Regions from separate parts of the Clostridium lapidicellarium genome, predicted to be linked through region 1. Evidence: riboswitches for the same ligand, from Rfam matches in the RefSeq annotation. Region 1 holds a riboswitch; the other holds the start of a gene.
What was found. A riboswitch is a leader RNA that binds a small molecule or an ion and turns the genes downstream of it on or off. The one in region 1 is predicted to bind FMN.
Positions count from the first base shown of each region.

Region 2: another riboswitch for FMN. It lies ahead of ribD (bifunctional diaminohydroxyphosphoribosylaminopyrimidine deaminase/5-amino-6-(5-phosphoribosylamino)uracil reductase RibD); the one in region 1 lies ahead of AB8S09_RS02890 (ECF transporter S component).

Region 1 is NZ_JBGFFE010000002.1:183,570-187,068, reverse strand. Features, by position in the region: gene AB8S09_RS02900 (Tex family protein) at 1-753, shown strand, start outside; gene AB8S09_RS02895 (glutaredoxin family protein) at 821-1,081, opposite strand; FMN riboswitch at 1,233-1,350, shown strand; gene AB8S09_RS02890 (ECF transporter S component) at 1,453-2,085, shown strand; gene AB8S09_RS02885 (hypothetical protein) at 2,191-3,499, shown strand, end outside.
Region 2 is NZ_JBGFFE010000023.1:37,693-41,191, reverse strand. Features, by position in the region: gene AB8S09_RS13035 (ISAs1 family transposase) at 1-198, shown strand, start outside; tRNA gene AB8S09_RS13030 (tRNA-Ser) at 462-552, shown strand; tRNA gene AB8S09_RS13025 (tRNA-Ser) at 574-664, shown strand; FMN riboswitch at 1,078-1,210, shown strand; gene ribD (bifunctional diaminohydroxyphosphoribosylaminopyrimidine deaminase/5-amino-6-(5-phosphoribosylamino)uracil reductase RibD) at 1,341-2,426, shown strand; gene AB8S09_RS13015 (riboflavin synthase) at 2,450-3,094, shown strand; gene AB8S09_RS13010 (bifunctional 3,4-dihydroxy-2-butanone-4-phosphate synthase/GTP cyclohydrolase II) at 3,113-3,499, shown strand, end outside.

The sequences.
Region 1 (3,499 bases):
AAAGGTGTAGTGGAAGATTGTGTAAATAGTGTGGGAGTTGACTTGAATACAGCGACACCTTCCCTTTTATCCTATATATCCGGGATAAATTCGGCTACAGCAGCTAATATTGTGGCCTACAGGGAGGATAATGGGAAATTTAAAAACAGGAGAGAACTTCTAAAAGTGAAGGGACTTGGAAATAAGGCCTTTGAGCAGTGTGCTGGCTTTCTCAAAGTGATGGAAAGTTCTGAGCCTCTTGACAACACTTCGGTTCATCCTGAATCCTATGATGCGGCAAAAGGGCTTTTAAATCTCCTGGGATACACTGTAGATGATCTTAAAAACAGAGATGTCTCCCATATAGATGACAGGGTGGAAAGGATTGGCATTGAGGCTCTTTCTAAAAAACTCGGCGTAGGGATACCCACATTGAATGATATTGTAAAGGAGATAAAAAAGCCGGGAAGGGATCCCAGGGAAGAACTTCCAAAACCTGTACTCAAAAAGGGAATTATGGATTTAAGCCAGATTAAACCCGGGATGGTACTTACGGGTACAGTCAGGAATGTGGCCGATTTTGGTGCTTTTGTAGATATTGGTGTACATCAGGATGGTCTGGTGCATATAAGTCAGCTTTCGGACAAATTTGTAAAGCATCCTCTTGATGTAGTCAGAGTCGGGGATGTTGTACAGGTAACCGTACTTGATGTAGATGAAAAGAGGAAGAGAATTTCTCTCAGCATGAAATCAAACGGTATCCGGAACCTATAAATGGAATGTGGAGGTGCTTCGAGATTATTTTGAGTAATCTTGAAGCACCTGTTTTTATAGTAATTTTTTAATGAAGTGATTTTTCAAAAACTTTCTCTATAATCTCCGGTGACGGAACACCTTCATGAATTTTAGTGCTGCCCACGAAATATGTAGGTACGTAATAATAGTCGTATTTTTTAGCTATTTCGGGGTGCTTTTCCTCATCGATTATTTCAACATTTACTTTTTTATATTCGGGGACTTTGTCTTGAATTTCCTTCATCCACGATAGTGCCTGCTTGCAGTAGGGGCACCAGCTTGTTACAAACATGTGTACAGGTTTCATAAATATCACCGCCTAATTTTAATATCTTTTGCATTTTACAACTTAATTATATATCAAACTTCTGTATTTTCAACGGTACTGCCTTAAAAATTATATTGAAATATAAGGACAAAAGTATTATAATAAACTTGATAATTTAATAATTGAAAAAAGTAATCTTCAGGGCGGGGTGTGATTCCCCACCGGCGGTAAAGCCCGCGAGCCCTTAAAGGGTATGATTCGGTGAAAGTCCGAGGCCGACAGTAAAGTCTGGATGAAAGAAGTGAGAATATAATGTTTGTTGTCCCTGATAATTTGTTTATCAGGTTTTTTTATTTTATTATGTTTGCTCACCTGGAAGATTATACTTAATGTTTTGGGAGGGTTAATTTATGAAAGGCAAAAAATTAAACAAGTTGGTAAAAGTATCATTGTTGGGAGTAATAGGGTTTTTACTTATGTTTGTAGAATTTGCTCTTCCCATATTCCCATCGTTTTTAAAAATTGATATAAGTGATTTGCCCGCTTTGATGGGAACTTTTGCACTGGGACCGGGAGCCGGAGTCGCCGTGGAATTTTTAAAGAACATACTTCATGGAATATTTGATGGAAAAACTGCTTTTATAGGTGAAGTTGCCAATTTTGCAGTAGGTTCGGTTCTGGTTTTTACTGCAGGATATATATACAGCAGGAAAAAGACCAAAAAGTCGGCAATACTGAGCCTGGGAGCTGGAACCATCACAATGTCGGCAGCGGCTGCACTGTTGAATTATTTCATATTGCTTCCGCTCTATGAAAAAGTACTTAATTTCCCCATAAGTGCAGTTGTGGCAGTGGCAGGCAAGGTGAATGGAAGTATAACTGATTTGAATACATTGATATTATTTGCCATTGTGCCTTTTAACCTGTTAAAAGGGGTGGTTCTTACAGCTCTTACTCTCGCACTTTATAAGAGTGTTTCGCCGATATTGAAGCAGGAGCAGGCAAAAAATAGGAAATTGGCGGGAAATAAAATCAATTCATGATGAGAAATCCGGGATGTTCCCGGATTTTTTTATATTTAGTTGAATTTTCATTTAATTTATGAAATGAAGATTTCACACGATAAAATATATAATGTATAATAATATATGATGTCGAGCGGGGTGGTGAATTTGTCGGGAATTTGGAATATAAACAGCACCTATAATGTAAATAATAAAAAAATATCTGCAAAAATTTCTTTTCAGGTTGGGGAAAAATTTTCTGCCAGGGTTGTACAGTTAAATAGATCCACAGGAGAGATATTTTTAAAGCTTCTGGACGGATGGCAGTTTTCAGGGGAATTGGAAAATTTTCAAAATATAATGGAAAATCAACTGATAAGGCTGGAAGTAGAAGGATTTGAAAATGGAAAATTAAAATTGAGGATTGTAAAATCGGAAGGTGAAAACGGCAGTGAAAGTGAAGATCCCATTAACCTGTTTATCAAGGAAAATAATTTTGATCTCACTGATGCGGACTATGATCTTGTAGATGAAATGGTTAAACATGAAATTCCACTTACGAAAGACAATATTTCCAATATAAAAAGTACATTGGAATTCATGGACAAGATAAAACAGAACCCGGAGGAACAGGATGCCTTTATTCAGGAATATCTGGCCGGTAAGAATATATCACCTGACAGCGAGGAAGGCAAATTTGTAAATACTACTTTGAAGAAATTTTTTAATCAGTTGAAAAATATAGACAGCAGTGATCTATTTACTTTTTTAGAAAATAATATAGAGTTAAATGGAGATAATATAAAGAGCTTCAACAATGTATTTAAAAATTATGGAACTATATACAGGGAGATTAAAACTATGGGACAACTTTTACCAAAGCATATTGTCCAGCAAAATGTTCAACCCCAGGGCGGTTCTTCTGAAAATGATATAGTCAAAAATCAGCCGGCTGTGCAACTTGCAGACAGTTCTCCTGAAAATGTTCCTGAGAGCCAGCCAACTGTACAGGTTCGTGATATTTATAAAAATATTTCCTATGGTCTGAAAGGTGAACAGCAGGAAATTCAGCAGGGCGGAAAAAGCAGTGAAAGTGGTAAAACTGACATTTTGAAAACTATCGATGATGCTCAAAAATCTTTAGGTATCCCTGATGGAAGTAAGCCGGAGGATATTACTGCGGGAGACAGTGGAAATAATATTTTAACTTCTTTTGTAAAAAATAAAATTATGCCCCATATATCATATAAAGGCATTATACTGACACAGGAGGATATAGCTCAGATTGCAGGACAGATAAAAGATCAGATAAATTTGAGAACCAATGACATGAAGGAAATTATAAAGGGAATTCTGGAACAGAAAAACAGCGGGGAAAAAGATACTGCCGAAAATATAAATCATATATTAAATAATAATATGAATGATTTTAAAATATTCAATACTATTTCAA
Region 2 (3,499 bases), on a different contig from region 1:
GTAGTTTTTGACGAGGATTCTAACAGGACCAGGAAGGAACATAGTCCTGAGAATCTAACATTACTTAGAAAATTTGCACTTAATATACTCAGGAATATAGAGACTGAGAAAACAATGAGTGGTCCGAGGAAAAGAGCCAAAGCAATGACAGATGAAGCTTTTCTGGATCGAGTTGTGAGGCACACATTTTTAGCTTAATAAAATTGAGTCTGTTTTTGATGTCACGGGATATATCCTGTAGTGAGGACTATCCGGTAACTTAAGAATATTTTTTCTTGAGTTATGCTAAAAATTGTGAAAACATAATATACTTTACATTTATTTTTTGATATACATTCCTTGAGTAATAAAATATTACTTTTCATGCGTTTGCCCTGCACAATTTGAGACTTTGGGTTGACAGCTAATATATATCGTGATATATTATATAGGTAACCTTGCGAAGCTTGATAACTTTATGCGGAAAGATGGTCGAGTTGGTTTAAGGCACCGGTCTTGAAAACCGGCGTACGGGTGACCGTACCAAGGGTTCGAATCCCTTTCTTTCCGCCATGTATTAAATATGTAGGGCACGGAGAAATACTCAAGTGGCTGAAGAGGCGCCCCTGCTAAGGGCGTAGGTCGGGTGACCGGCGCGAGGGTTCAAATCCCTCTTTCTCCGCCATAGGTTTTATTAAAATGTATTAAACTTCATGGATGGCATAAAATCAAGGCTTTAGAGAAATGATGTATTATTAAGAGTTATTAAAAATTACTACAATTGTAGTATTAACTGTAGTCAATGAAGGAAGTTATCCAGTAAACTGGAGAATACTTTCTTTTTTATTTTTTATATGCTTATTCAATTATTGACATCCTTAATTATTGAATACTTTACGTATACATATATGACTGTTTATTTCAATAAACAGTCCCCCGCTTGAAACCCCAGTTAATTCTGGGGGTTTATTTTTTAAAATAGATAGTAACTTGATGTTTAGAGTACTTCAAAGTCAGATTTATGAAATTAGGACTTTACAAACGATTTAATTGGTATATAATTATTTGTAGATAGAAATTTTAGTAAAAGTTAATAGTGAGGATCTTCAGGGCAGGGTGAAATTCCCGATCGGCGGTTATAGTCCGCGAGCGCAGGTAGCGCAGGTGTGAAAGCACGGGAGTTGGTGAAATTCCAAAACCGACAGTAAAGTCTGGATAAAAGAAGGTAAATTTTATTTAATCTGAAATATTTTAATTTCAGAGTCTTTTCTTCGTAAGAAAAAAAGCCCTGTATGAACGTAATGTTTATATAGGGCTTTTTTATATATTTTTATGTATGGAGGTGAAAAATAGTGGAAGATTTGGAAGATTCGAAATATATGAATCATGCAATTGTTCTGGCAAAGAAGGGTGAAGGTTGGGTTAGCCCTAATCCTATGGTTGGGGCGGTTATTGTAAAAAAAGGAAAGATTATCGGAGAGGGATATCATAAGGCATGTGGGAAGCCTCATGCTGAACGAAATGCACTTGCCAGCTGTGTTGAATCAGCGAAAGGTGCAACTTTATATGTAACATTAGAACCCTGCTGCCATTATGGAAGAACTCCTCCTTGTACAGATGCAATCATACGGTCTGGTATTTCAAAAGTGATAATCGGTTCTGGCGACCCTAATCCTAAAGTATGTGGTAAAGGTGTTTCAATTTTGCGTAAGGCTGGAATTACAGTAAAAGAAGGTGTACTTAAAAAAGAGTGTGATGAAATGAATACTATATTTTTTCATTATATTGTTACTGGTACTCCGTATCTTGCAATGAAATATGCAATGACTGCTGATGGTAAAATAGCTACTGTTACTGGTGCTTCTCAGTGGATTACCGGTGAAACAGCCCGCGAACATGTCCATAGACTGCGTCATAAATACAGTGCCATCATGGTAGGAATTGGAACCGTATTGCACGATGATCCACTGCTTAACTGTCGGTTAAAAAATGGGAAAAATCCAATTAGAATTATTTGTGACAGTTATCTCCATATTCCAGTAAATAGTCGAATTTGTCAGACAGCGGGGGAAATTCCTACAATTGTGGCAACTACTATGACAAATTCAGTTAAAGTTTCAAGATTGAAGGCACTTGGTGTTAAAATTTTAACTTTACCAAATAAAAATGGTAAAGTTGATTTGCCTATATTGATGCAAAAACTTGGCGAATTTTGTGTTGATAGTATTTTATTAGAAGGCGGGGGTGTTTTGAATTATAGTGCGTTAAATGACGGTTTGGTTCAGGAAATGTATGTATATATTGCACCTAAAATTTTTGGCGGTAAAGAAGCAAAAACTCCAGTAGAAGGTAAAGGTGTTTTATTGCCTAAAGAGTGTTTTCAATTTGCTGCTCCTGAGATATCTGTTCTTGGCGATGATCTGTTATTGAGATTTAAGAAAATTTAAGTTTATAAGGGGGAAAGCATAAATTGTTTACTGGAATTATTGAAGAAATTGGGCAAGTACATCGAACTGTTTTTAGCGAAAATTTATCAAAAATTTCTATCTATGTCCGAGATATCTTGGAAAATACTAAGACTGGAGACAGTATTGCCGTAAATGGTGTTTGTCTTACTGTTACTTCTTTGGATAAAAACGAATTTACTGCTGACGTTATGCCAGAAACATTGAGAAGAAGTAATTTGTATAAATTAAAAGGTGGTGATTTGGTCAATCTGGAGCGGGCTGTAGCAGTTAATGGACGTATTGATGGACATTTTGTATTGGGACATATTGATGGCATGGGTACAATTTTTAATATGAAAAGAGAAAGAAATGCCGTTTGGATTAGTATAAAGGCGCCGGCCGAAATAATGGCTTTAGTTGTTGAAAAAGGTTCTATTGCAGTTGATGGTGTTAGTTTAACAGTAAATAATGTAGAAAATTACGGCTTTAAAGTATCCATTATTCCACATACAGGACACCAGACTATTTTATTGAGTAAAAAAATTGGTGATTTTGTAAATTTGGAGAATGATATAATCGGAAAATATGTAAAGAAACTGTTATATTTAAAAAATGATAAGTCCTTGAATGGTATTACACTTGATTTTTTACATGAAAATGGATTTTAAAAAGGGAGGCTTAATAATATGGAATATAATACTATTCCCGAAGCAATTGCGGAACTGCGTGCAGGAAAAGTTATTCTTGTTACAGATGATAAAAATAGAGAGAATGAAGGTGATTTGATTTGTGCTGGTGAATATGCAACATGTGAAAATGTAAATTTTATGGCTACGTATGCAAAAGGATTAATCTGTATGCCCATGAATGAGGAGCTCGGGCATAAACTTGACCTTCCTCAAATGGTTGCGGAGAATACAGATAATCATTCTACGGCTTTTACTGTTTCAATTGATCATGTTAGTACAAGTACGGGTGTTTCAGCTGAGGAGCGCTCTATTACAGCCATGAAATGTGTACAGGACGATGCAAAACCTGAAGATTTTAGAAGACCGGGTCATATGTTTCCACTT